Regions from separate parts of the Paenibacillus sp. J31R34 genome, predicted to be linked through region 1. Evidence: riboswitches for the same ligand, from Rfam matches in the RefSeq annotation. Region 1 holds a riboswitch; the other holds the start of a gene.
What was found. A riboswitch is a leader RNA that binds a small molecule or an ion and turns the genes downstream of it on or off. The one in region 1 is predicted to bind ZMP and ZTP.
Positions count from the first base shown of each region.

Region 2: another riboswitch for ZMP and ZTP. It lies ahead of AC50YG_RS04920 (GNAT family N-acetyltransferase); the one in region 1 lies ahead of rpiB (ribose 5-phosphate isomerase B).

Region 1 covers NZ_JBXENU010000006.1:68,638-83,482, forward strand. The annotation lists gene atpA (F0F1 ATP synthase subunit alpha) at 1-1,018, opposite strand, end outside; gene AC50YG_RS17490 (F0F1 ATP synthase subunit delta) at 1,034-1,582, opposite strand; gene atpF (F0F1 ATP synthase subunit B) at 1,579-2,061, opposite strand; gene atpE (F0F1 ATP synthase subunit C) at 2,150-2,362, opposite strand; gene atpB (F0F1 ATP synthase subunit A) at 2,448-3,206, opposite strand; gene AC50YG_RS17510 (ATP synthase subunit I) at 3,229-3,597, opposite strand; gene AC50YG_RS17515 (AtpZ/AtpI family protein) at 3,590-3,823, opposite strand; gene wecB (non-hydrolyzing UDP-N-acetylglucosamine 2-epimerase) at 4,013-5,161, opposite strand; gene upp (uracil phosphoribosyltransferase) at 5,201-5,830, opposite strand; gene AC50YG_RS17530 (UCP032817 domain-containing protein) at 5,953-7,044, opposite strand; gene glyA (serine hydroxymethyltransferase) at 7,241-8,488, opposite strand; gene AC50YG_RS17540 (TIGR01440 family protein) at 8,619-9,242, opposite strand; gene rpiB (ribose 5-phosphate isomerase B) at 9,318-9,770, opposite strand; ZMP/ZTP riboswitch at 9,925-10,005, opposite strand; gene AC50YG_RS17550 (low molecular weight protein arginine phosphatase) at 10,103-10,681, opposite strand; gene AC50YG_RS17555 (manganese efflux pump MntP) at 10,908-11,453, opposite strand; gene AC50YG_RS17560 (L-threonylcarbamoyladenylate synthase) at 11,692-12,765, opposite strand; gene AC50YG_RS17565 (hypothetical protein) at 13,186-13,347, opposite strand; gene spoIIR (stage II sporulation protein R) at 13,454-14,206, opposite strand; gene AC50YG_RS17575 (N5-glutamine methyltransferase family protein) at 14,522-14,845, opposite strand, start outside.
Region 2 covers NZ_JBXENU010000001.1:1,183,235-1,198,079, forward strand. The annotation lists gene AC50YG_RS04875 (sensor histidine kinase) at 1-1,371, opposite strand, end outside; gene AC50YG_RS04880 (methyl-accepting chemotaxis protein) at 1,575-2,501, opposite strand; gene AC50YG_RS04885 (diguanylate cyclase domain-containing protein) at 2,610-5,153, opposite strand; gene AC50YG_RS04890 (biliverdin-producing heme oxygenase) at 5,146-5,742, opposite strand; gene AC50YG_RS04895 (family 78 glycoside hydrolase catalytic domain) at 5,926-8,622, opposite strand; gene AC50YG_RS04900 (helix-turn-helix domain-containing protein) at 8,769-9,635, shown strand; gene AC50YG_RS04905 (TetR/AcrR family transcriptional regulator) at 9,681-10,268, opposite strand; gene AC50YG_RS04910 (MFS transporter) at 10,425-11,627, shown strand; gene AC50YG_RS04915 (hypothetical protein) at 11,656-11,814, opposite strand; gene AC50YG_RS04920 (GNAT family N-acetyltransferase) at 11,864-12,985, opposite strand; ZMP/ZTP riboswitch at 13,131-13,212, opposite strand; gene AC50YG_RS04925 (SDR family oxidoreductase) at 13,269-13,967, opposite strand; gene AC50YG_RS04930 (BlaI/MecI/CopY family transcriptional regulator) at 14,343-14,720, shown strand; gene AC50YG_RS04935 (M56 family metallopeptidase) at 14,717-14,845, shown strand, end outside.

The DNA.
Region 1 (14,845 bases):
CGTCAGTGATCGAGATAACGTTCGTCGGGATGTAAGCCGATACGTCAGAAGCTTGTGTCTCGATGAAAGGAAGGGCAGTCAAGGAACCGCCGCCTCTTGCATCGCTCAGCTTAGCTGCGCGCTCAAGCAAACGGGAGTGAAGATAGAAAACGTCACCTGGGTAAGCTTCCCGACCCGGTGGACGGCGAAGCAGCAAGGAAAGCTCACGGTATGCTGCCGCTTGTTTCGACAAATCATCGTAAATAACGAGTACATGCTCGCCTTTGTACATGAAGTATTCGCCCATCGAGCAGCCTGCATAAGGAGCCAGGAACAAGAGTGGAGCTGGCTCGGAAGCGCCTGCAGTTACAACGATTGTATATTCCAAAGCGCCGTGACGGCGAAGGGTTTCTACAACGTTAGCAACAGTGGATTGCTTTTGGCCGACAGCGACATAAATACATTTTACGCCGTTGCCTTTTTGGTTGATGATCGCATCAATCGCGATCGCTGTTTTACCTGTTTGACGGTCGCCGATAATAAGCTCACGTTGACCACGGCCAACTGGAACCATTGCGTCGATCGCTTTAATACCTGTTTGCATAGGCTCATGAACCGATTTACGGTCGATAACGCCTGGAGCTGGAGATTCAACCGGACGGGAATGCTTCGTGTTGATTGGACCTTTGCCGTCAAGCGGCTGTCCAAGCGGGTTCACAACGCGGCCCAGCAGCTCTTCGCCAACTGGAACTTCCATGATACGGCCTGTACGTTTTACTTGATCGCCTTCACGAATGTCCTTGTAAGGACCGAGAATAACGACACCGACGTTGCTTTCTTCAAGGTTCAATGCCATGCCGACAACACCGTTGGAGAATTCGAGCAATTCGCCTTGCATCGCATTTTCCAAACCGTGAACGCGAGCGATACCGTCACCGATGCTAATAACGGTGCCAACATCCACGACTTGAATTTCGGATTTATATTGTTCGATCTGCTGCTTAATCAGCGTGCTGATTTCATCAGGTCTGATACTCAATTCGCTCACCCCTATCTACAGTGCTTTAGATTTTAACTGTTTTTCTAACCGTTCAAGCTTGCCGGACAAGCTGCCATCGTAAAGGCGGTCGCCAATGCGGACCTTCACTCCACCCAGAAGGGCAGGCTCTACGACTTGCTCAGCAATAATGGTTTTGCCTGTCAATCCGCCAAACTGAACTGCAACCTCTGCCAGTTCTGCGTCATTCAAAAGACGAGCTGTATATACCGTCGCATGCGCTTGCTTAAGCTCATCGCCTGCGATTTTTGTAAATGCTTCGTAGATTTCCACAATTAGCTCCTGACGCCCGCGCACAAAAACCAGCTCCAGCGTATTCAGCAGCAATTCGGAAATGCTTCCACCGAAAGCGGCTTTAAGAACGGCCAGCTTCTTTGAAGCATCAATATTCGGATAGCTTAGAAACTTTTGGATTTCCAGATCTTCTCCAAGCGATTGTGCAATAGCTTGCAGCTGCTGCTCTACCTCAGAAATAATGCCGCCTTGCTGTGCAAGCTCGAACAACGCTTTGGCGTAGCGCTTCGCTACCGCTGCGTCCCGGCTCATTTGCCGCTTACTTCTTTCAGGTATTGATTAACAAGCTGCTCTTGTGATTTCTCATCGACTTGCTTCTCAATGATTTTCGAAGCGATTTGAACGGAGATGCCGCCAACTTCAGAACGAAGTGCTGCAATTGCCTTGTTTTTCTCGCTTTCGATGTCTTTAAGAGCATCATCTTTCAAGCGCGACGCCTCTGTCTTAGCAGTGTTCACGATCTCATCAGCTTGCTTGCTGCTTGTAACTCTCGATTGCTCAATAATTTCGTAAGCCTCTTTACGAGCCTGCTCAAGAGCCGCTTTCTGCTCAACCATTTGCTGCTCAGCTTGCTTACGGCTGGATTCAGCTGTATTCATCTGTTCAAGCACGAGCTGTCTCCGTTTCTCCATAACGCCGAGCAGCGGACCGAATGCGTACTTGTTCAGCAACCAGTACAATACTAAAAAAGCTACTATCGCATATACTGTCGATTCCCAATGCAATGCCATTAAAGCCACTCCTTTCTTACCACAAAATTGTCACAATCACAACGAAGGCGAAGAGGGCTAGGCCTTCCCCGCCAGATACGTGTTTAACTTATTTAAAGAAAGCAAGGAAGCCAATAACTACGCCGATGATCGGCACAACTTCGACGATACCTACACCGATAAACATTGTTGTTTGCAATTTACCTTGAAGCTCAGGCTGACGAGCGATACCTTCAACTGTTTTGCTGACGATCATACCGTTACCTACACCTGCGCCAATTGCGGCCAAACCAACTGCCAATGCTGCTGCCAATACTTCCATTTTAAAAATCCTCCTCAATAATATCTCGTTTTGGTTTTGTATTGCTAACCTAGGGGGTAATTAAATCCTAGGCATCAAGCTTAACTTAATGGTCTTCCTCGTGAATTGCGGCCTGTGAAATGTACACCATCGTAAGCATAGTGAACAAGAAGGCCTGAATTGCGCCGACAAAGATACTGAACGCTTGCCAAGCCGCGAGGAACGGAGTACCGATAACCCCCAGCATCAAAATGGTCGAGATCAGCACTTCGCCCGCATAGATGTTGGCGAATAGCCGTAGCGCCAAAGTTACTGGCTTCGAGATGGTCTCGATCAAGTTGATCGGCAGAAAAATTGGAAACGGATGGAAATAGTGTTTCACGTAATGCTTGCTGTTCAATCTCACGCCCAAATAATGCACGAGTATGAATACGATCAGCGCTAGCCCTGCGGTAACATTAATGTCAGCCGTAGGTGATTTCCACCAGGCTAGCTCCAGATGTCCGCCCTTCTCCTGCAACAGCTCCTCTGTAATGCCTAGTGCCGGATAAGCGTGATGGACTTCTGTCACGATACCGAAAGGCAAACCTAGCAGGTTGGAGATGAAAATAAACATAATCAACGTCATACCCAAGGAAATGAAAGGCTTGACGCGATTAAGCGGCATTGCGCTGGCAATCAGATTGTGAACAAATTCGACGGCCCATTCCAAAAAGTTTTGCATCTTGGAAGGGTTGTCCACCGATAAATTGCGCACAGCAAGTCTCGCCACAACAAAGGTGATGATGGCGGAAACCGTTATCGCAATGAACGTTGAAATGTCGATCTGCAGCGATCCGAGCTGCCACACCGGAAATTCATGCATGTAAAATTCTCACCCCTTTCCACTAAAGTTTATTTCTATTATGAATATAAGCTGCTACCAGAAGAATAAAAGGCATAACCATACAGCCAATTAATGCGGCTGGCATGCTGAAGTCTTCCGGAAAGCGATAAGCAACCATGGCAACCAGCAGCACCATAGCGATGCGGCTTCCAAGTCCCATACCCATTCTGCGAGAGGTTCCTCCTGCTGCTTTAAGCGTAATCATTTCCACTCTGCGCCTCAGTAAAAACGCATTCATGAAACTCGCTGCAAGACCCAGTAGAAGACCGAGTGCAACTGTTCGCCAGTTCGGCATAAACGCCCAGACAATCAGACACACACCCATCATGAAGAGTAGCGACCTTACTGCAGTGTTCATTATTTTATCCATCGGCATCCTCCATTACCTTCTTCACAAGCAGAATGCCTGAGAGAAGACCGACAGCCAGACCGACCAGTATGCCTCCAACCGTCCAACCCGAACCTCCGCCAAAGCGTTCACCGAGCGACGATCCGAGAAAGTACCCTAAAAAGATACAAATAGCGACTTGCAGTCCGAGCCCGCCGACAAGACCTGCGGCAAACAGCGGATTGTCTCTTCTGTTCTTTTTATCCATGGCCCATACCCCTGTCAATCCTCATTTATTTTATCCAAGCGGCGCAAGGTTTGTCAATTGATAATCCTGTATAGTTTTACTGTACAGATTGCCCAAAAGCCAGTCAAATCAAGCCCTCAGAGCCGACAAAACCATACAGTACAACTGTATGCTGTGCATTGCGCCGCTATTTATAAGACCATGTGTAAACTATGAACGTTGTGTGAACGGATCGGGACGCTCAGAATTTCTTCCAAAATGATGCAGCAAAGCTTGCACGATACGTGTCGAAGCCTGTCCATCACCGTATGGATTTGCCGCATGGCTCATCTTTTCATACAAGGAAGCATCGTTAAGCAAGGCGCTTGCCCGGCTGTAAACAACCTCTTCATCCGTACCCACAAGCTCAAGTGTACCCGCCTCAATACCTTCAGGACGCTCTGTTGTATCGCGAAGCACCAGCGTTGGCACTCCAAACGAAGGAGCTTCCTCCTGAAGGCCGCCGGAATCGGTCAAAATCATATAGGCATGTGGATAAAAATTATGGAATTCAAACACATCCAGCGGATCGATAAGCTGAATACGCGGATGGCCGCCGAGAATTTCCGTTGCCGGTTCTTTGACGGCTGGGTTCGGGTGAACGGCATAGACAATGGCAACATCCTCATGCTCATCGGCAATGCGTTTTACCGCACGGAAAATATTGCGATGCGGCTCGCCCAGCGACTCGCGGCGATGCGCCGTCATCAAAATCATCCGTTTGCCCTTCGCCCAGTCGATAACCGGGTGAGCAAAGGAAGGATCCACCGTGTATTGGAATACGTCCGTTGCCGTATTTCCCGTCACATAAACCGTCTTTTCCGACTTGTTCTCCTTGAGCAAATTGCTAGCCGACCAAGAAGTCGGAGCAAAATGCACATCAGACAACACGCCTGCAAGCTGGCGGTTCATCTCTTCAGGGTACGGGGACAGCTTGTTCCAAGTCCGAAGGCCCGCTTCCACATGACCAACCTGGATTTGCTTCAGGAAAGCAGCGTAGCTGGCAAGAAACGTCGTCTGTGTGTCACCGTGCACCAGCACGATATCCGGCTTTGCTTCCGCTAAAATCGGATCAAGGCCCTCCAAAACGCGTACGGTCGTTTCCGTTAGCGTCTGGCGGTCCTTCATCACATTCAAATCATAGTTCGGCTGGATTTCAAAAAAATCAAGCACCTGATCCAGCATATGACGGTGCTGCGCAGTTACGCAGACGATAGATTCAATATCGTCCGAGTGCTTGTTCAACTCAAGAACAAGCGGCGCCATTTTAACTGCCTCCGGGCGCGTACCGAAAATAGTCATTACTTTTAATTTGGACAAAACAATTCACTCCTATAATCTGCTTGCGCCAGGCAGGCGCTAATTAGTGCCGAACATGCGGTCGCCCGCGTCGCCAAGACCTGGAACAATATAGCCCTTCTCGTTCAGACACTCATCCAGCGCGGCAATATAAATATCGATGTCCGGGTGCGCTTCCTGTACGGCCTTCACGCCTTCAGGCGCAGCAATTAGACACATCAGCTTAATATGCTCGCAGTCGCGTTTTTTGAGCGCAGTAATAGCCGCGATTGCGGAGCCGCCAGTAGCCAGCATCGGATCCACAACAACGAGCAGGCGATTCGGAGCATCCGTCGGCAGGTTGATATAATATTCCGTTGGCTGTAGCGTTTCATGATCGCGGAACAAGCCGATATGACCAACCTTTGCAGCAGGAATAAGCTTCAAAATACCCTCTACCATGCCAAGGCCGGCGCGCAAAATCGGAACAAGACCCAGCATGCGTCCCGATACGACCTTCGATGGCGTCTGCGCAACCGGCGTCTGTACGGTAATCGTTTCAAGCGGGATGTCCCTTGTAATTTCATATGCCATTAATGTTGCTACTTCATCAACCAGTTCCCGAAAATCTTTCGTATTCGTATCTTTATTCCGAATAAAGGTCAGCTTATGCTGGATTAACGGATGGTCGCAGATGACCAATTTGCTCATGGAGCGTTATTCCTCCTGTGTGATAACGTATTTCTGTATCTGTAGACACAATCCCGTATATTATAGCATTGTAAAAGGCCTGATGCATCCTGTGATTTTTCACTTTGAAAAATCGTCCGTTTTTAGCTGCTGCAGCCGCCGCCACAGCCGCCACCGCTGTCTCCCCCGCTACTGCCTCCGCAGGAGCTGGATGAGTCGCTGCCGCTGTCATGGCCGCCGCTGGAATCATCACGGTCATGAGAGGAGCCCAATCCGTCGCAGCCGTATGTCGACGACCCGCTGCCATTTGCATCTCTTTGGGCTTTTGTCTGCGCTGCATTCATTTGCTCGGCAAAGTCATTAGGCGAAGAAGCGGATATGGAATGAAAAATGAGCATGCCGGACAGCATGCCTGTCGCTCCAACTACCGGATCATAGCCGCCCTTCCAGGAGGAAGAGGCGCCCACCGGATAAGGCTTAACCTGCTCATCGCTATTATGTAGCTGCGATTTCAAGCGCCACTGCAAATAATCTATCGTCTTCTGCATATCGGGGTATGCTGCCGCTGATTTGGCATTAAACCATTTTTCCGTCAGCGCCTGCTCCGATTGCTCTGCAAACTCATCCGTCCACTCGCGAGGAAGCGGCGTCTTGAAAAAGGCGCCCCACACCCGACCGCTTGCCGGCGTTTGCTGAAACAGCTCTGTGTATACCCAGTCAAACCAGGCCCGGCCATCGACATTCGGACGTTCATTTTCAGCGTGCGGGGCATGATGAATCAGCCCGCCACAGAAGGATGTGCAAAACTGCTCATACTCCCGCGTAAACATCAGCATTTCATGCCAGATGAGATCCGCACGGCCGCTGTACATCGGAACTCCCCGAAGCAGTCCGCACATCAGAAAAAATCGTTTCAGCTCGAAAAAGGTCCATTTCCATTCCTTATCGGACAAGCTCGGCAGCTGCTTGAGCACGCGATCCTTGATCCGGCTTTCAAAATCATTCGTAAGGGCAGCCTCAAGACGTTCGGCAGCCGGACGGGCAGGATGCTGGTAAGGAACTCCCAGCGCAAGCGGCGGCTCCTCAGACGGCCAAGAGGCTAACGACAAGCTTCGCTTGCCCAGCGAATGGCCATTATCATTTCTTTTTCGCGAACGATTGGCTCGGGTTACGATTACAATTACAAGTACGATAATTACAACGTAAATCAGAACGAGAAAAATCGTATTGCTCATGGCTGTACCATCACCTTCCATTTAGCTTTGTCTGTACTATTGTAGCATGCCGAATGGTTTTGCTGCATAATATATCTACCAAAAATGAATAAAAATCCCTTTTAATAATGGAACGAAAGCCTTCATACGCTTGTTTATACGCAAAAATGCCGCATAGAGGCCGAAGCCCTATGCGGCATTTTTCAAAAGTTTAAGATTAGTATTTCAGTTCTGGATAAAGCGGATATTGCGATGTCAGATCGCGAACGATTTGGCGGGATTTTTCAAGCGTTGCCTCATCCTTCGGATTTTTCAGCGTAACAGCGATCACTTCGCCGATTACTTTCATCGCTTTCTCATCCATGCCGCGCGAAGTGGCAGCTGGCGTTCCAAGACGGATACCGCTAGTGATGAACGGGCTCGTTGGATCGAAAGGAATCGCGTTTTTGTTAGCTGTAATACCGATTGAATCCAGCACGTGCTCGGCTTCCTTGCCTGTGATGTTCAGGGTACGCGTGTCGATCAGCATCAGGTGGTTGTCTGTGCCGCCGGATACGATGTTAATGCCTTCAGCAACGAGCGTATCGGACAGAACCGCAGCATTAATCACAACGTTTTGCGCGTATGTTTTGAACGATGGCTGCAAAGCTTCGCCGAGCGCTACTGCTTTAGCCGCAATAACGTGCATCAGAGGGCCGCCTTGTGTACCTGGGAATACCGCTTTGTCGATCGCAGCTGCCCACTCTTTGCGGCACAAGATCAAGCCGCCGCGAGGACCGCGAAGCGTTTTGTGCGTTGTTGTTGTAACGAAATGTGCATGCGGCACTGGGTTAGGATGAAGACCAGCAGCCACAAGACCTGCAATATGAGCCATATCTACAAAAAATAGCGCGCCTACATCGTTGGCGATTTTAGCCATTTTTTCGAAATCAATAATACGCGGGTATGCAGATGCACCAGCTACGATCATGCGAGGGCGGTGCTTGAATGCCGCTTTGCGAACTTCTTCATAATCAATCGTGAAGGATTCTTCATTTACGCCGTATGCTACAAAGTTGTAAAGCAAGCCGGAAGCATTAACCGGGCTGCCGTGCGTCAAGTGGCCACCATGTGCCAAATTCATGCCCAGTACCGTGTCGCCAGGCTTAAGCGCCGCCAAATAAACAGCCATGTTCGCTTGTGCGCCGGAATGCGGCTGTACGTTGGCATGGTCTGCGCCAAACAGTTCTTTTGCACGATCGCGTGCGATATCTTCCACGATGTCCACATGCTCACAACCGCCGTAGAAGCGTTTGCCTGGGTAGCCTTCTGCATATTTATTCGTCAAAGCAGAACCCAAAGCTTCCAGAACAGCTTCGCTTACGATATTTTCTGATGCGATTAGCTCGATGTTATCGCGTTGACGCTGTAATTCCAGTCCCATTGCTTTCAAAACCTCTGGATCTTGTTTACGTAGATTTTCCATTTTAATTGCCTCCTCAGTAGTGTGTACTTGTTATATAAATAAGGATTAAGCAGGATATGCTCGTCAGATACATGCTCTACGGGATATACGCTCGATCCGCCAATAATAAACGCTTATGAAATACTAATGATTAATCGCAAGTCCCGGCCGACTGCTCCGGAGTCAACACAACAGCATCACGGCTGTCTGCCACGCCACCAAGCTCATACACCGCACGCACACCGCCAATCAGCTTTGGCCGCGTAACCGCCATCGTGACATGCGCCTCGCCAATGCTGCGGATAGAAGGCCGCACCGGAACCGCTACTCTGCGCAAATGCATACCGATGAAGGTATCGCCGATATCTATGCCAGCATGAGCGGCTACCGTCTCGACGAGGATAGCATCGCTGATGTGCCGATAGGCGTAAGCCGCCATGGAGCCTCCTGCCTTCGGAACGGGAACCGCTGCGACCTGTTCAAGCCCATAGCGTTCAGCGGCATCACGCTCGATAACGAGCGCACGGTTTAAATGCTCGCAGCATTGATATACGGGATAAAAGCCAATGTCGCGGCGCACTGCCTCCACTCCAGCGAAAATTTCCGCAGCAGCTTGAAGTGTGCCCGACGTTCCAATGCGCCGGCCCAGCACCTCGCTCGTGCTCGTGCCGATGACGAGAAGCTGTCCAGCCCGCAGGCTGCCCGCTGCCGCAAGCTCGCGAACGATCGTCTCTACTGCACTTGCTATCGCTATCGTTTCCTCGTTTGCTCCCATCGCAGGCGACCTCCTTGTCTGACTAACCGTTTCCATGCAAGCATGGAACAACGCCTTATTCCGCGCTCATTTAGCTTAAGCGTTATATTTTTGCTCGATTTGGCCTACTTTATCAATGCGTCCCGCATGGCGTTCGCCGCCGGAGAATGGCGTGTCCAGCCAAATGCGAAGAATTTCCTGTGCAACACCTGGGCCAATGACACGCTCACCCAGTGCAATTACATTCGTATCATTATGCTCGCGCGTCGCTTTGGCGGAAAATAAATCGTGCACCAGCGCACAGCGGATGCCTTTAACCTTATTAGCGGCAATCGACATGCCAATGCCTGTTCCACAAATGAGAATGCCGCGGTCCACTTCCCCGCTTGCCACCTTTTCAGCTACAGGCAGTGCATAGTCCGGGTAATCAACCGATTGATTGCAGTCACAACCGAAATCTTCAATTTCGTGTCCAAGCGATAGCAGAAATGGTACAATTTCGTCCTTCAGCCGATAGCCGGCATGATCGGCCCCAATGGCAATTTTCACGTATAAACCTCCTCCAAAGTATGACGATGCTGCACTTGCATTGATACTTGCGGTGCTCGGCACATGAACTCCGCTTCCGCAATTCGACGCTTTTATTATACCTAAATTTGTCCCAAAAGACGAAAAAAGAGCATGACATGCTCTTCAGCATGCTGCTCTTTGCCCAGGCGACCGGCCGTATGTTCCGATGCTCCACCGTGGTTACCCACTTCCGTCGCCAGTCACATCGGAAACCGTATATCTGTACCCATCATAGCCGAATTATTTTGAAAAATCAATCGTTCCTGCACCTAAATTCGCGCTTTCCCTTTTGCGTCGCCGCAGCTATCCGCTTATTCCTGCTTTAAACGCAAGAGCAGCAGCTGCAAGCAGCTGCGAATTTCCTCGGCGCAGCTTTTGTAATTCCCAAGTGTTCCGCCAAACGGGTCTATAATATCAAAGCTCGGTATGCGGCGCTCCAGCGCTAGCAGACGATTGCGTTCGCCATCGCTTAACTGCTGTCCCAGCGTCTGCTTCATATGCAGCTCCGTGTACAGCTGCTCCAGCTCCCTAATGTCTGCCAGTACACCTGTATCCTGATTTACATACTCTTTGAGCGTATGTGCTTTGTCGACGGCTTCAGGAAACCATTGGAGCAGTCCTCTTTTGTGGCTGGCGGTCATCGTCAGCACGAGGTCAGCCCATTTCACCGCTTCTCCAGTCAGCGCGCACGAAGAGCTCTGATGTTCAATGCCATAACCGCGCAGCACCTCTGTCGCATGGCCGGAAACGGCCAAACCATCGATCGTCGAAATGCCTGCCGAACGTACTTCAATCGCTACGTCCTGCTGGCCCGCCATATTTTTCAGCATCGCCTCCGCCATCGGAGAACGACAGGTATTTCCCGTACAAATGAACAAAATGCGCTTCACGCCGCATGCCCCTTTCTATGTGTACCAAGGTGAAACGGCTGCCCTTGTCCTCTGGCGGTGCAGCTCGTTTCAGTCCGAGAAATATTTGCGTATTTATAGATGTCCAACTTATAAATTCTTATATTTCAAGCATAAACGGCTGAAGCCGTCCTTTGGCGGCAAAGCTTCCGTTTCGCGATGAAATACAATTCTATTTATACATGTAAACTTATAAATCATTATATTTTCAGAAAATAAATATTAAACCAAACACGAGCAGCACCGCGCCGCCGCATGCTTCGCCATAGCCGCCCAGCTTATGACTGACCCTTTGTCCCAGCAGCAGCCCTATGATCGACATCATACTGCCAAAAAAACCAAACAGCAGCACCGTCAACAGCAAATCGGCTGCAAACATGCCGAGCGTTACGCCAACGGAAAAAGAATCAGCGCTGACGCCAAGCGCGAACAGCATCGTTCCCCAAATCGTGCGGTGATCAAAGGTTTGTGCATCTTCTCCCCGCAAGGAGCTATAAATCATATGCCCACCGAGCAGCACCAGCAGCACACCAGCAGCAGCCGTTGCTACATGACCGAGCATGCCGCTGACGAATCCCCCAGCGTACATGCCCCCGAGCGGCATAATAATATGAAATAAACCGATAATGGCACTTAATCTTATCATATGGAGCCAGCGAATGCCGCGCAGCCCAATTCCAATTCCTAGTGAAAAAGCATCCATGCCAAGCGCAACCGCCATAAGCAGCAGTGTAACAAATTGCCCTCCAAGCATATGGCTACCCCACAAAACGATCTCCCCCCACGTCCGCAAACATTAATACTTCAACATATGCGGGCATGGGGACAAACATACTATAGCTTGTTTAATCGATCCTGGAGCTATTCTTACCCTTGTATCATGTTAGGCAAACTCCAAAGCTTGATTCACATAACTGCATAATCGGCACGACAGGCACAGGCTTCAACTATCCTAGTGAAAAATAGGGCACTGGCTTAAGCTTGTTTCACCCTTAAACCTGATTAATGCGATGGCCAGCTGCCTTGAGCAGCCGATTCATAAGCGCAGCTCCAATACCTTCCGGCACGCAGCCTTCTGCCCAAATTCGCTGCACGCCAGCAGCATCAAACTGGCGCAATGCCGCATATAGACGATGCGCAGCCTGCTCCAGCTGCTGCCCACTCCCATAAGTGAGCACGAGGGCGGAGCCGCCTTCCATAGCAGCGGCCTGCTCATTGAACACGAGCACGCCTGCTTTCAGTCCAGCGTTTGCAGCCTGCGACACCTGCTCCTGCATATAAGCAACACGCCTCGCGGCTGAGCTTCCTTCCACGATGCTAAGCTCGCCCTTAGGCGCATAATGCGTGTATTTCATACCCGGGGAGCGCGGGGCGGCAAGCTCCTCCGCTGCCGATTCGGCATCCGCAGGCGCATCAATCTCCGCTTGCGGCGCCGCTTGGCGCAGCTGCTCCACCGTTACGCCTCCGGGGCGCAAAATACGAAGCACCTGCTCGCCCATCAGTTCAATGACGGTCGATTCAAGGCCGATGCCTGTAGCGCCGCCATCGACAATGCCGCCGATACGGCCACTAAGGTCTTCAGCCACATGCTCGGCGAGCGTTGGGCTGGGCCTACCTGAGCGATTAGCGCTCGGCGCGGCAACTGGACAGCCAGCGGCTGCTAGGAGGCGCAGCGCTACCGGATGGGAAGGCATCCGCACGCCGACCGTGGACAAGCCCGCCGTCACAAGCGGCGACACCACTCCCGGCTGAACGGGAAGCACAAGCGTGAGCGGCCCCGGCCACAGCTGCTCCATCAGTTGCTTCGCAAGCAACGAATAAGGCAGCACCAGTTCATCGAGCTGCGCAATATTTGCGATGTGAACAATAAGCGGATTATCGGAGGGGCGGCCTTTGGCCTGAAAAATCTGCGCCACGGCCTCCGAGCTGCGAGCATCGGCCCCAAGACCATACACCGTCTCCGTCGGGAAAGCCACGAGCTCTCCACGGCGAAGCAGTTCCGCTGCTTCCGCGATAGAAGCCTCCGCGTATTGGTCCGTCATGCGCCATACCTTCGTTGTAGTCATCTCTATCCTTCAATCCTTGCTCTGTTATAGTCATCCTTCTAGTTCGTATACTCCCGTTAGTATACCATACGCTTGGATAAAAACGGAGCCAGCAGCATAACCGCAGCCCACGGATGCTCACTGGCTCAAATCACTCTATTGGCTGCTGTATGCTAAGGTGTGCATGCAAACGTAAGTAGACCTGCCACTCCTTGCTCAGAGCTTAATCGAGGCCAATCTCATCTGGCGAATTGATGCCTGAAAACCGAAGCATGTGATTGTTGCAAAGACCGCGGTCGCTGAGCCAATGTGGCTAAGCGGCATTGCCGAAACCGTGCAGCTCCACACGGTCCCTCCTTTTTGGAGGACTGAGAATCCGCTATTCTCGCTCTCGACTCGATTTCTGACCATAAGCGGACAGGAAATCCGTTATAATGCTCATTATCCCGTCAAAATGGCTAAAGGCAGCGCATTAGCGGCTCCTGAGTCCGCCACCGTTGCCTTTCCGGTGATCTTGTTGATATAGCGGCTTCTCTGTCCGCCAATTCTATCTTTGCGCAGGGTGTAACCACCTGAAACGATGAATATGATGCTAACTTTCAAAAAAACATGTTCACCTTTATGAGGTATGACATTCCTAGTAGGAGAGGCATTACGTTTGACACTACATTCGATCTGAATCTGGCTTACTTAAGTCTGCATACAAGCCCTAAGCAAACAAGCTTTGCACCCAAGCAATCAGCTTTTGCAGCATTTCCCAAAGGAAAAACTTTGCTTCCGGCGCTTCGCCTTCCGCTGTGTTAGGAGCAGAATCCTGCTTGGCATGGACAACTTCGCCGGCATTTTCTTTTTGTACGGACGCCTTTTCTACAGATGCTTTCGCTTCTTTCGATTCTGCCTTGCTTGCTGCGTTTGCTGCCTCCACCTCGCCATCGGCGGCTACCGCTTCTCCGGAAGCTGCGTCGATGAAGCAAAGCGGCGGAAACAGCACGCACCACCAGTTTTGTCCTTTGCCTTCGCCTAACGTAATGAGCAGCGCTTCGTAGCTGCCTGCGGGATATACTTCACTTCCGTACATTTTAGTAGGGAAAGGAACCTGGCCAAGCTCAATGTGAAACTCATAATCAAAACCCCGGCTGCTCAATACTTTGCCAACCAAAAGCTCCATCTCGCCCATATGCTGACGCATCGTTGCACGAGCTTCCTCTATTGTCTGCGGTCCAGTCACCCAGCTGTTCATCGCCTCGACCACAGCATCACGAACGACGCGTTTAACTGCCTGATCGGCAGGGGCGTCGGAATTAGCCAATATGCGGAGCCTGATCGACTCCTCCGGAATATGACTGCCAGCTACAGCGGCATCTACCTTTTGCAGCTCCCAGCTCATCACAAGTACAGCAAGCACCACCATAATAAGAACAACGGATCTACGATAAGAAATACGGGAATAATTGCGGGACATACACAAGCTCCTCTCGATGGCACCCGTCGGTACCTCTGCTTGCGTTCCGGAACGTATCTATCCGTAAGTATGTCCGCGATTCCCGTTCTATAAACCTCGAAACTATTAAATTTTAATAGACAAGTGTAAACGGATGTCGCCAGCCTGTAATGCAAAGCTACCGTTTCGCGATTAAATATAAGCCTATTACAAGTGTGTACTTATACATGCTTATATTTCAAGCGTAAACAACTGACGCCGTCCTGTGAGGGCACGGCGCGTTTCAGTCCGAGAAATAGCAGAACAGTAGCCTACAAGTGAGATTGTTCATCCTGCCTAGCCGTTAGTGCGAACCGCGATAACATGGCGGTCAATGCCGCCATAATCCGTAATCGTCCGCACCTCGTCCCATGCTCCCGCTTCCCTTAGAAGCTTCGCCACCGCCTCCGCTTGGCCCATGCCCAGCTCGAAGGCGACGATGCGCGGCAGTTGCCTTAGCAGCGGCAGCTGCTCTACCATGCGGCGGTACGGGTCCAGCCCGTCCGCTCCGCCATCCAGTGCGAGGTGCGGCTCGTAATCCCGCACCTCGCGCTGCAAGCCCGGGAGGTCATCCGCCGGTATATACGGCGGATTGGACACCAGCACATCGACGCGGAGGTC
Region 2 (14,845 bases), on a different contig from region 1:
TCCAAAATCGATGGTCACCCGGTCAGAGAACCGTGTGAGCTGTAACATGACATAGTTTCGAGCATGCGCAGCTTCATTCTCTAAAGGGACCGTATCCCTTGTATTGCGTGTAATAAACTGAAAATATTTCGCGAGCTGATTCGTAAACTGCACCGCCTCATCTTCTTTTTGCATCTTAATCAACCGAATAATACTGAACAGGCAATTATAGAGAAAATGAGGATTGATTTGCGATTGCAGCTGCTTTAGCTCCGCATTCTGCCGATGGATTTGCTGGTTGTACACCTCATCGATTGAAATTTGGAGATTAACCAGCATCTCATTAAAGCGTTCATATAAAAAACCAAACTCATCATCCTTATGATGCCTAATATTAAGATCAAAATTTCCTTCCTCTACTCGTTTGAACGCACGCACGATTTTAACCAATGGTTTGTTTATGATCCGGTTTATATAGACGAGGTAGAGCCCCACCATAATAATGGTGGCAGCAAAGAACAACCAAAACCATTGAATATACGTAATGACAGAACGGAACATGGTTGGCTTGTACAGAAAATGATCCAAATAAATGCCGCTTTCGCGTTCAACGGAGCGCACGTAAATATAATCTTCAGCCTTGTCGGCAAATGAAGCCTCCGTCAGTCTCTCCGCATCCACGTTCGAAGCATAGCTATGTTCCATTAATGGAGAAAGCTCTGTTTTCTTGACAGATATGATCTTGTCAGAGCTGCTGCTGAGGCTAAGCACCATTGCCCCCGTAAAGTCGCGTTCTACTGCAGCCGTTAGACTCCGCTTCAGCTCGGTAGCCCGTAATTCGATTTCCACGACAAGCTTCGGTGCCCCACTAAGCGAGCTATCAAGCGGAAAAGCGACGATAAGCAGCTTATTGTTGTAGGAGATTACATTATAGGGATTTTGCAGTTTTTCTGTCGGAACCGCGTTTTTCTTTAGCTCACCATACCCGTCAACCGCGGATATTTCCACATTAATCGATGATAAATACAACCGAACGTCAAAGATTAAGTCGCTGCTGTTCCGAATAGAAACAAGCTTTGCGCGGAGAAAGTTAATTAACTCGATTTTTCGATAGGATTCTAAAATATCGTACGCATTAACGAGCTGAACCAAATACATGTCGTTCATCATATCGTATTGCAGGGAATTAAAGCGCTTAAACGTTCCATTTAACTCCCTAATGTAGTTCTCAGACTGCGTTTCAGCCGAATTTACGATATCCTGTCTAAGCATGCCCGTCGCCCAGCTGTACAAGATGCCTGCCAAAATATAAATCGGAATGGTGGCCACGATAAAGGCTATGATTAACCGCTTATAGATGGAAAACTGCCATTGTCGATGAGACGGTCTCATAATTAGCCCCCTTGCGCTTATTTTAATTTTTGATTATAGCTTACTCTAACCTATGGAAACAATGCTAAACTTCCGACTTGAGTAGCATAATTCCGACTTTGTGTATATTAAATAATCTCTCACTTCGTTCCATGCAAAAAACACTCATGACATCCATCATGGGTGTTTTCGCTTTTGAACTAAAAAATTCATTTACTAACGACTTACAGCATCTGATTTAACACTTTAGCCTGCTCATCTAAATGCCCTGCCGCTTCGCTAATTCCGGCAAAATCGCCTACAGCCATTCTAATTTCCTGCTGGCTGCTGGCAATCGCTGCTCTGGAGCTCTTTGAGCTCCCACTAACCTTCCCTACTTGCTGCGAAATGCCCTCCAGTGAATGCTGAATTTCGCTCGCTGCCTCCTGCACATGCTGGGCAAGCTTTTTGACCTCCATCGCAACAATATTAAACCCGCGCCCATGCTCGCCAGCATGCGCCGCTTCAATCGCCGCGTTTAAAGCGAGCAAATTAGTCTGTGCTGCAAAATCGCGTATCGTCTGAACGATGCCCCGCACAGCTTGTGTTTGCTGCTCCAGTGTTTGCAGAAAATCAATTTGGATCTCATTATCGTTGACAACATGCTCGATTACAGAAGCGACTTGCTCGCTGCGATTAATGCCTATTCTAGTCCGTTCCAGCAAATCTGCTGCCATAAGCTGCAATTCGTTCGTAATTTGAGCGACAGCTTGCTCACGGGCCGAAATGTCTGTCGCTACTTTAAGAACAGCCACTGCCTTGCCCTCTTCATTGCGCACAGGCATATACGTCGCTTCAAGCAAGATGCTGCTGCCATTTTTCGCTACGCGAACAATTTTTTCCTGAAAAGCGATGCCCTTACGCAAATTATTCCAGAACTGCGTATATGCATAGCTATTTGCAAAATCAGGCTTGCAAAACGCCCGGTGATTTTTCCCTGACAATTCTTCGACCTCATAACCTAATGCTTGGGCAAAATGATCATTAGCCCATAACACCTCTCCTTGCAAATTAAACTCAATCATAGCCAGAGACTGCTCCAATGCGGAAATGACCGCTTTTCCTTCCAGCACCTGTGAACTTTCCCCAATCCGCTGTCCAACGTTTTCCAACTTTAACTCTCCTTTAATATCCAATATTTTCTATTTAAAGACCTGCATAAAAAAAGAACTTGATACTCGGATCAAATTCTAATTTTTATTCATCATCCCAGTTAAAGATTAGCGCTCCAGCACAACCCGGTTTTTTCCCGCTTTCTTTGCTTCGTAAAGCGCCGATTCAGCTTTAGCCACCAGCAGCAAATCGTCATTCAACTTTGATGGCGCCATAATGGCAGCTCCGATACTGACGGTCACAAAACCATTCATATCGCCATTGGAAATCGGCAGCTGCATCGCCCTCACACCGGAAAGAATCTCCTCCGCAATGCCCAAGACCCGCTCCGCATTCGTATTTTCCAGCTTTAGCAAAAACGTGCCGCCGTCCAGTCTACCCGCAACTGCTTCTCCTTGTTTGCCCATCACGGAAAGCAAATCGGCAATATATTGCAGACAAGAATCACCAACGCTAAAGCCCTGCAGCGCATTATAAATACGGAGATCATCGATGTCTACCATTAGAAGCGCCACTTCATGTTTTTCTGCCACCGCATGCCCCACATCTGCAGCAAGCTCTTTATATAGGGCTTGCCGATTAGGCAGCTCGGTTAACGGATCGATGGTCGTGAGGGTTTCCAACTGCGATTTCATATCCGAAAATACATTTTCCAAATTGGCATCCGTCTCATGCTCTCTTGCAATTGCCATAATCGAATGCTCTCCCGCATATACGACGGATACAAGCATAAGCTCCAGGCCAATGATCTGTCCATCCGCTTTGTTCATTCGACTATGAATGGTCGCTACGTTCAGCGTGTCCTGCTCCAAATTTTGAAGCTGCGTTTCTAGCTCTGCCTGCGAGCTTTCATGAACGAAAGTCATAAATGCTCGCCCCATAAGCGATTTCGCCGTTTCTTCCCCGAGCAACCTCGCCGCCTGGCTGTTCGCATATACAAATTGTTGATCGGTCAAGGTGAAAAATGGCACTGGCGAGGCTTCCATAAGCTGGATGTAGCGCTGTTCGTTTTTTCGAACGATGGCGGAATTATGCATCGCTAAATATTGGGTTTGACGCAGCTCCTCCTCCGTATGCCTCATGACAATGCTCTTAAGCTCCGGAAGCATGCGCAGCTCTTGCTCAGACCAGGAAAGCGCTGTTGATTCAACGACCTGCCGCCATTTTTCAAACGATTTTCGCGGTGACAAACGAATGCCATCTTCATCCTGAACGACAGCTTTTGCCGGATCACCGGCCCAATGAACGACTTGCAGCTGCTCCGGTCTCAACCAAATAATGAAGCTCTCGTGCCCCGGAGACAACGCCAAATAAAGGGCACCTGATGCGATATCCTTATAGTTTTTGGCAGGGTCAAATACGGTGCTCAGACGGGAAGTCTCATACACATGGTCCTGCGATTGCTCAGCAAGCCATTCGGCAAGCACCTTCACCTGCGGCACTTCGGGGGTATCTCCAAGCAAAAGCCATTTATCCTGGTAGCGGACAGCTGCACCTGTAGCGTTCATCAAATTCAGCAGTAGAGACTCCTCCTGCTTTAATTGATCAATAATGCGTACCGCATTATGATCTCCTACAAAAACGCTGGCCAGCTGAGAAGCCCACTTCCGCAGCCTAGCCTCTCGTTCGTATTCATCAAGCTGCTGCCGCTGAAACAATTCACTGGAAAAAAAGGAGCCGAGAAAATTGCACAAATTGCGGACGCGATGAGAAATATATTTGCGCGAATAATGATGGCAAGTCATTAATCCCCATAGCTGATTATTATGAATAAGCGATATGGTCATCGTGGCCCCCACGCCCATATTCTGCAAATATTCAATATGCAAGGGCGATACACTCCGCAAAACAGACAAGCTCAGATTAAGCGGCTTGCCTGATAGCGGCTGTGTGGCGGGGACAATTTCCACGGGAGCATAGCCTACATCTACAATGACCCGCAGCCAGTTTCTTAAATACAGCTCCCGCGCCTGCTTTGGAATATCCGAAGCGGGATAATGGTGGCCTAAAAACGACTCCAATCCGTTATCCTTGGACTCGGCAATGACCTTTCCATTCCAATCTTTATCAAATTCATAGACCATAACCCGGTTATAATCTAATATTTTCCTAATTTCTTCAGCAGCGATCTGGCTTCCTGCTGCTCGGCTGTCTGCCTGCTTAAGCTTTCCGAAAAAATGGCGAATCCAGCCAAAATCATCATGCTCCGGCGCCGTATCTTCTGATACAGGCTCCAATTCCACGATGACAAGCCCTTCACTTTCATGCACAATACAGAAAAAGTCGGACGGTTTCCCGCCGACTTCAATCGTTACATTTAAATAATTCAAGTCAGATGTGTTAGAGGCTACCAGCTCTCGTTCCAAAATCTCCCTGACACAGGATTGCCCAATTAGCGCTGACAAGGAGCTTCCGAGCAATTCCTCTGGGGATCTGCCCAGCATATCGTTCGTGTTCCGGCTGCATTGTACAATTTCGTTGTTTGCATCCAGTATGGCTGCTAGCAGTACACCATGCGGCTGAATGTAACCCGGAATATGTATGGGTTCTCTATCGCAATTCGTCAAGTCTAACGCTTCTTGGGTGATAAAGTCCTCACCTGTCAATAACGTGCGGTTCAAGGCAGGTGAATCGCTCTTTCTGTTAAGCATTAAACCAAACCTCCAGAGTCAAAAACGTTTGCTTCGCTGACTCAACGACTTGATTGGCTTCTTCTTCCGATAATACAGACTGCGTGACAAATTGGCTGAACTCTGCCCATTTTGCCCGAGTTTCAGAACCATAGGCGTTAAAATAGGCCGTTCCCTCACTTACATCCTCTGTAAGCGGCAAAAATTTGCGGACCTGCTTCGTAATAATTTGGCCGCCCATTGTAGAACCTTCAATGACGTACATATAACCTAGCACGGCAGCGACAGTAGCAAGCTGTGGAAGCTGCTCGCATTCTGGAAGCTGCTGCACCTGCTCCTCACTTAAACCAAGTACAAGCAAATCGCGTTCCAACAGCGGGGATTTGGCGCGGTTTTGAATAAATTCACCAAGCTCCTGTACGTTTTGCGCTTCTGATAGAGCAGCAATATGGCGTTCAACAGGCTTAATAAAACCGTAAAACTTCTGTAGGTAAAGGGAGTAGTCCGTTACGTTTAAAGTTTGATTCATAATGGCTTTGGCAAAGCGGTTGTCTTCGATCTGCTTGTGATTTACAGCAGTCTCTTCCTTCAATCGAGCCATGACGTTCATATGGGCGTTCACTCCTATCCATTTATAGGCTGTCAGCATAAACATCGCTGTGCTTCACGCTGAAAATATGAGTTTTCATCGTATAATCAATACATAATTATAACTGAGAAAATCAATATAATCAAAGTGTTTCTCCATGGATTTTTGTAACAACACCTACTCGCCGGCCATTATAACAACCTATCAATGGCCGTCGTAAGTGAAGTGATATTGTCCGGAGCCTAGCGCAAGCGTGACGCTACCCGCTTCTTCATGAATCGCGGTTATACCCGCTGCTTGCGCAAGCGCAATTCCATTTTCAAGCACATGGGCCGCCGTTTGCACTCCTGGTAGCTTGAGCGTTGCATGGGCATTGCCTGGCACGGTCACCTGAATTTCCATTCGACCTGCCTCATTGCGGCACCAGGAGGAAACAACCATTCCGTACATCGTCATAAGCCTCGCTTCGGCCCATGTCAAACCCGGACCCGGCTGCGGGCTGATTTTCACATGCTTGAATCCCGGCTGCTCCTCATCTGGCTGAATGCCAGCCACGTAGCTGTACAGCCATTCTCCGATTGCGCCATAGGCATAATGGTTGAAGGAGTTCATATCCGCGCTCCAGAAGCTGCCGTCCTCCTTGATGCCATCCCAATGCTCCCAAATCGTCGTGGCGCCTTTCGTAATTTGATAGAGCCAGGATGGATAATCCTCCTGCAGCAGCAAGCGATAAGCTAAATCATTGCGCCCAGCTTCGCTAAGCACAGGATTTAAGTACGGTGTGCCTACAAAGCCTGTCGTCAGATGGTCATTTTGTTCCTTTAACAGCTCCGCAAGCTTATACTCCGCCTTCTCTTTCGCCGTCCCCGACACGAGGCCGAAGCGCAGCGCCAGAACCTGCGCCGTTTGTGTCGGAACAGACAACCGCCCGGACGGGGTTAGAAACTCATGCTGGAATGCGGCAATAATTTTCTCATGCCATGACGCAAGGCGTTCCAGCTCCGCTGCCTTCCCTAATGCTTTAGCCGCTTTGGCAACGAGCGATACCGAATATGCGTAATAGGCCGTTGCAACAAAATCCCTATCCGTTGCCCCGACATAGCTGTCCGCCTTGGAATCAAGCCCGAGCCAATCACCAAAGTGGAAACCGGTATTCCACAAATAAGGATCGCTGCCCTGCTCAAAAATATACTGAATCCATTGGTTCATGCTGTCATATTGGGCCTCCAGCAGCCTTGTATCGCCATACGCTTCATACAGCGTCCATGGACAGATGACCGCCGCATCACCCCAGGCCGCAGAGGAATGGCTCGTATCCCCCCAGCCTTCGGAAAACTCAGGCTTCAGATTAGGGATGTAGAACGGAATGCCCCCTTCTGGCGTCTGGTCGGCTTTCAGATCTAGCAGCCATTTAGTGAAAAATGGGGCAACATTCATCACATACGAAGCTGTTCGAATGAACATCTGTGCATCTCCCGTCCAGCCAAGCCGCTCGTCGCGCTGCGGGCAATCGGTCGGCACATCGACAAAATTGCCTTTTTGTCCCCAGACGATATTATGATGCAGCTGGTTCACCTTGGCATCCGAGCATTCAAAAAAACCTGTACGCTCCATATCCGAATGCAGCACAATGCCACTGAAAGCTTCAAGCTTGATTGGCGCTTTAAACCCTGTCAGCAACACATAACGGAAGCCTTGAAAGGTGAAATGCGGCTCAAACGTCTCCTTCCCGTTCCCTTTCAACGTATACTGGATGCGCTGCTCGGCCTTGCGAATATTGCCCATATAGAAATTTCCAGCCTGATCCAGCACCTCGGCATGCTGCAATTCAACCACATGCCCGGCGGCGCCTTCGACCTCGAATTTCACCCATCCGACCATGTTTTGGCCAAAATCAAGCACCGTATCGCCCTCAGGCGTTTGGAGCACAGCAATCGGCTTAAGTATTTCAGCCGGGCGAACAGGTTCATTTACCTGCTGGGTTATAATCGATTTAGAATGTGTAATGATTTCAACTGATTGCCAGACGTCTGAATCGGTCGCTTGCCCACTATGCCACTCCAACTCCAGCCGGGCGTCGTAGCGCTCTCCATGATACATTTCGGACATCAGAATTGCGCTTCCCGCCGCTTGCCAATCGCTGCCTGACACGACAACGTCCTCCGTGCCGTCCTCATAGCCGATATGAAGCTGGAAGAGCAGCGCCGCGCGCGAACCATAGGTTTCTTTTTCCTGCGTCCATCCAAGCTCCCCTTTGTACCAGCCATTGCCGAGCAGCGCGCCAATTGCATGCGTACCAACTCCCAACTGATCCGTTACATCGTACACCTGATATTGCAGCCGTTTGCCGTAGCTGGTCCACCCCGGTGTAAAATAGTGGTCGCCAATGCGATTGCCATTCCATTGCAGCTCATACATGCCTAGCGCCGTAGCGTAAATTCGGGCGCTTTTGACCGGTTTTTCAACGGTGACAAAGGTTCTGAGCAGAGGACAGCGCTCCGCATCCTCATCCCTCGCAGCCAAAACGGATGGTGCGCTAATCCACTCCGCCGTCCACCGGCTGTAGTCCATGAGACCGGTTTCAAAATACGCCGTTTCCGACCAATCACTGCCTTCCAAATGCTGCTCGTGGACCCACACCTTTACCCGGTAAAAATAACGCGTGCGCGCTTGCAGCTCAATTTGATCCAGCACGACATGAACGGATTGACCGGAAGCGTTCCGGCCAGAATCCCATAAAACTTGCCCGAATTCTGGCTCCAATGAAACTTGCAGCTGGTAGGCCTGCTGCTGAATGCCTCTTTCCTCCGCTTGAATTTGCCAGCTAATTCTAGGATGCAGCACATCTATACCAAGCGGATTTTTCAAATATTCACATCTGACTTTTACGATCTGGACCATGAGGCGACCTCCTCTAATCAGGAAAAGCTGCTGTTCATCACTTACCCTGTTATCGTATAATTATAGCGTCCATTTCTATAAAAAATCCTTGTGAAACGGCCAAAATATCCCGGTCATTCAGCCATCCAATTAAAGGGGAGCATGTCATGAAGAAACCTGTGCAGTGGTTTAAAGGCGAGCATTTTTTTGGCAATCAGCTTCTGATTTTTGTTAATCGCTGCTCAGAGGATTTCAATGTCCCCCTCCATGCCCATGATTTTATAGAATTCAGCTTTGTTGCTGAAGGAAAAGGCTTTCATCACATTGGAGACGATATTGTTGCCGTGAGCAAAGGACTATTTTTCACCATACCGATCGGCGTTCCCCATGTATTCAGGCCTTCTTCATCGGATCGATCCGAGCATCCGCTCATCGTATATAATTGCTTATTTGCGCCGCAGCTGCTGCTTGCGTTGTCCACCTTGTTCAACGATCCGCTGCTGGAGCAATATTTAGATGAGCTGCAAAATAAACAAGTCACCTATCATTCGATTCAGGATCGCGATGGCTCAATTGAAAAACTGCTCGTTGCCATGCATCAGGAATTTTCCTTCTCGGCAGCGGGAGCGAGCACTTATCTAAACACGCTTCTCCTGCAATTGATCATTACCCTTCACCGACTGCGAAGCGACGATCGCCCGTTGATCATAAAGGATGTCTCCCACTTCAACATGCTCGTTCAATTTATGGAGCAGCATGTGCATGAAGAATTGACACTCGCGAAGCTTGCCACAAGGTCCGGCTGGAGCGTCCGGCATTTGCAGCGGCTGTTTCTCCAGCACACCGGACAAACGTTTGGAAACTATTTGAACCAACTGCGCATACAAAAAAGCTGTGAGCATTTGCGCTTAACACAGCTTAAAATTAGTACGATTGCCGAAATGGTCGGCTATAGCCACATTGATTCGTTTAATGCGCTTTTCAAGAAAAGAGTCGGCCAGACGCCGGGCCAATATCGCAAGCAATTTAGATGAGACTGAGCGATTACAGCAAGCTTTTCATCCCATTGTGCTGGCAGTCTACTCCACCCTCTCTTGTTTGATTCCTTCGAAAGCGCCCGTTATTAAGGATTTAATGATGCTGTCCTCCAGCCCGTCCCCTGTAACTAGCAAGCGATAAAAAATCGGTCCATAAAGCAAATCAATACCCAATTCGATATCCAGCTCCCGCTTTAGTTCCCCGCGCTCTACCCCTCGCATGAGCAGCTGCCTTGCTTCGGAGCGGCGCGGACGGACATATTCCTCCCGCAGCGCGACTGCGAGCTTCGCATCAAATTGCCCCTCTCCGATAATTTCCGTAATGACCGCTCCTTCACGACTCGTTAAAAATCGGGATAAATTAGTCGCATGCAGCAAAACATCTTCATATACAGTACCCGTATCCGGTATCGGCAGCCTTGCCGATATGGCATACATAAAACCCGCCATTACAACGGCTCCTTTATTGGGCCACCATTTATAAATCGTAGCTTTGCTCACCTGTGCCTGCTCGGCAATTTTCTCAACGGTAACGCCGCCAAATCCGATTTCAAGCAGCAGGTTGTAGGAGGCTGTTAAAATAGCACGCTCCGCTTCAATGTTGCGAGGTCTCCCTCTTTTTGTATGCAATGGTCATAGCTCCTTTTGTGGACTTTCTTTACATTATATAAAATTTTGGGCACGTTGAAAAAAAACATTTTAAATACTGTACGTATAGTATATAATATAGCCATAAAGAAAAAAAGGATTGACACCTCCATTTGAACGGAAAGAAGGCAGGTTATTATGAACAACTTACGGTCCAAGGACAAATCCATTCCGAACTGGCTTATGTTTCTTCTTGCCGCTGCTTGCGGCCTCATCGTGGCAAATCTTTATTATGCCCAGACGTTAATCGGGCCGATTAGCGCCTCCATCGGAATACCGCTAGGGGCAGCAGGGTTAATTGTAACGCTAACTCAAGTCGGTTATGTTATCGGTCTACTATTTATCGTCCCGCTCAGTGATCTGATTGAAAATCGCCGCCTAGTCATCACCTCATTAGTTGTCGTCATTATCGCGCTAATCGGAACTATATTCGCCACTCATACAGCGACCTTTCTAGCCTCTGCTTTATTTATAGGAATAGGCTCGGTTGCTGCGCAAATTCTCGTCCCCTATGCCACTTTTCTGGCAGCGGAGGAGCAGCGCGGACGTGTTGTGGGCAATGTGATGAGCGGTCTGCTGCTAGGCATTATGTTTGCTCGTCCTTTAGCCAGTCTCGTGACGGAATACTTGGGCTGGAGAGCCGTTTTTATTTTATCTGCTATCATGATTACAATGCTCGCAATTGTTCTATCCCGTGCGCTTCCACAGCGGAAACCAGCACCATCCCTCCAATATGGAGCATTGATTCGCTCTTTAGGCTCGCTGTTGAAAGCAACGCCTATTTTGCGTCGCCGCGCCTTTTATCAAGCTTGTTTATTTGGCTCCTTTAGTTTGTTTTGGACCGTCATTCCGCTGCGTTTATCTGAATATTTTCATTTAACCCAGCAAGGCATCGCTTTATTCGCTCTTGCTGGTGTAGCAGGAGCCATAGCAGCACCTATTGCCGGCAGACTAGCTGATCGTGGCTTGACTAAATTACTGAGCGGCATCGCGATTGCGATTTCTGCCCTTTCCTTTTTAACTGCCTATCTCGTGCGCGGGGATTCTTTCGCCGCTCTGGCGTTACTGCTGGTTGCCGCTATCGTTTTGGATATGGGAGTGTCTGGAAATCTCGTATTGGGCCAGCGCGTTATCTATTCGCTAGGCAGTGAGATGCGGGGACGCCTTAATGGTCTGTTCATGTCCATTTTCTTCATCGGCGGAGCCGTGGGGTCCTTTTTGGGAGGATGGGCCTATGCTTATGGCGGATGGGCTTTAGCTTCCCTGATCGGTATCGCTCTGCCAGTGGTTGCCTTTCTCTATTACTTAACCGAGGCAAAGCAGTCATCAGGGAATGCATAAGCCTTCCTGCTTGGTATAAAGAAGCTCTTTATAGTGGATAATAACTTAATTGCTCATTATTTGTCTGCTTTTTGACTGCGTTCCATAAAGAATCATGCTCAAATACACCGGGAATAAAAATAAGGGGAAGCGCCGCTTGAACCCATCTTGCATAGGCAAGTCGAGCGCTTCCTTTTTGTGTACCCATAACCGTTCCCCCTCCGGAGGCCGCTCTAGCATTCCCCCTTCATAGACGGTTACAGCTTTTTCTCATATAAATTTGCGCTCCAGCCCTCTGCATCGTATCTGCCGCATAAAGTCAAGCCTTGGCTGACATAAAAGGCGTTAAGTGACGGATTTGCTGCCATGCAATCGAGACGCATCCAGGATTTTCCACGCCCACGAATATAGGCTTCCGACCAAGCGAGCAGTTGACCGCCAATACCTTGCCCCTTGATGCTGCGCGCTACAGCCAGCCGATGCACATAACCGGCATCCGTATGATATTGCTCTCCCCAAATCGGCTCGTCATCCCATTCGACCGAAAAACAGCCCGCAAGCTCGCCCTGCAGGTAAGCGACGAATACTTCTTTTTCCCTAATAAATCTCTCCAAATATGCCATTGTAAAAGAATCCTCGCTCCACTGGCGCAAGCCCTTCGCCTCATATATCCAGCGGGCTGCTTCCTTGTATAAACGAAGCATCGCTTCCAGATCATCAGATGTAGCCTGTTTCATTTCAAGCTCGGCTTTTGAGGCAGACACTGCCAAGTGGAGGCAGTTTTGCCCTTTCTCTTCATGCCAATCATATTCAATAATAGCTGCTGTTTGCTCAGCCCGCCCCTGACCATGCAGCCTTGCCACAACATAAAGTGCAGCATCCATGCCAGCCGTCACTCCTGCGGACATGACGATTTTTCCGTTATCCACATAGCGCACGTTCTCAACAATCGTCACACTGGAAGGAGCAAGCTCACGCAGCAGATCAAGCGCCCGGCGGTTCGTTGTAATCCGCAGTCCATCCAGCAAATTAGCTTTGGCCAGCAGCAGCGCTCCTGTGCATACAGATAAAATAAGCTCAGCTTGCTGTGCCGTTTGGCGAATCCAGCTCGTAAGCTTCTCATTATGAATCTCCGTACGCGAGCCCATGCCACCAGGAACGATTAATAGATCAGGCACAGGACAATCCTCGAAGCTATGCGCCGGTGTGATCGCAATTCCGCTAAGCGTAAGCAAAGCTTTCTTCGTCTCGCCAACCGTGTATACGTTAAAATCTCGGTCCTTTCCACTTGAGATGGCGAATATATCGAATGGACCAGCAAAATCAAGTGTATCCACTCTCTCATAAACTAACACTGCTACATTTCTCGTCTGCTTCATTTTGCCCTCTCCTCAAGCGCAAACGGCTGTCGCCGTCCTCTGGTGGTAAAGCTAACGTTTCGCGGTGAAATATAAGCGGAGTATAAGGGGGAAACTTATACATTCTTATATTTTAAAATAGAAAAGTATTTGGTCAGATGACCAAATACTTTGCCCAGGCGAACGGCTGCTATGATATATGCGCTCCCCCGTAGTGCTCTACGTTTTCGCCAGTTACGCATACCAAATAATTAATGCTAGTATAGCTGATATCCGTTATTTGTCAACAACCAATTCCGACTTTCTATATCGGCATTGAATTTCCTTCATGATCAACGAACATAAAGCGGCCGTCCGGCGTGCGGCGCTGCTCCAATAGCCCAATAATGCCGCGCGCGCTATGGCTCGCATCCAGCGGTGCCTCTCCACCGCCCATATCCGTCCGCATCCAGCCGGGATGAATACTGAGCACCTGAATGCCCCGCTTCTGCAAATATACATGAAGCTGCTGCGTGAACATATTGAGCGCTGTTTTGGATATCGCATACGGATAATCCCCTGGATAAGCATGCGTAATGCTGCCCGCTTCAGAAGAAATATTAAAAATGGCAGCGTCCTTCTCCGTTAATAAAGGCAGCAAATGCTTCACGACACGCATAGGCCCATATACATTAATATCCATCGTCAGTGCCACTTCCTTAAAATCCAACTGTTCGATGTGTGTATTTCGAGAATTGAGAATCGCTGCATTATTGATGATCGCTCCAAGGCTCACATTCTGCTCCTTCAATTGTGAAGCAAGCGTTGCAATGCCTTCCTCATTTGTGACATCCAGCTCCACAAGTGATAGCCGCTCACCATATTTTTCCGCAAGTGCCGACAGCTTCTCATTAGGCTCATTTGGCGATCGAACACCCGCAACAACCGAATGTCCGCGCTCCAGCGCCTCGCTCGTCAGCTCATAGCCAAGTCCTCGCCCTGCTCCTGTAATTAAAATGTTCATGCTAAACCAGCTCCCTCTAATCAATTTCTTTTCCGAAGGAAGCTTCCGCTTCCTTAAGCGACTGCTCTAATCTGCAGCGCAGCTGCGACATCCATTCCGGCTCATTATGCCACGTCTCCGCTATCGCCCGCCTTAACAGTCAACCGTACAGAGCTCAGTCTCTTGCATTACTGCAATCGTTTCCAGAACAATGAAGCCATTGTCCTTCAAATAAGCGCTAAATGCAAGCTCCGCTAGCGTATTTGCCTTATTTTTCTGTCTTTACAGGCCTTACTTCGGAGATCACGATTTATTCTTGACACGTTTCGTTTACACTTGTAAACTTTAAATATCGTTTACAGGTGTAAACAAATAAAATAAAGAAGGGTGAATACGATGCACGAGTCCCCACACATTACCGAGGCCGAAAGCGAAGTGATGAAGCTCCTCTGGCAAAAGGAGCCTTTGTCCGCCAGTGAGATTATTTTCAAATTAACCCAACAAATGCATTGGTCAGACCAGACGATTAAAACCTTCCTGAATAGGCTTCACAAGAAAAAAGCGATTCGATTCGAGAAGTCCGGCCGGAACTACCTCTACTATCCGCTGGTTTCGCATGATGAATACTTAAAAGCCGAGAATCGTTCATTTCTGAATAGAGTTTATAAGGGAGCAGTAGGGATGATGTGCGCGAAATTTCTCGAAGAAGAGACACTATCGGATAAAGATATTGAGGAGCTTCAACAAATATTGGAGAACAAGAAGAAGCTATGAAGTATCTGGAAACAGTCTTTTCTCTTCTGTTCACTGCGTCAGCGGTATCGACGATAATCCTATTCATACTACTCTTGATTAGGAAGCTGTTCCAAAAGCACCTTAAACCTAGAGTTATCCATATA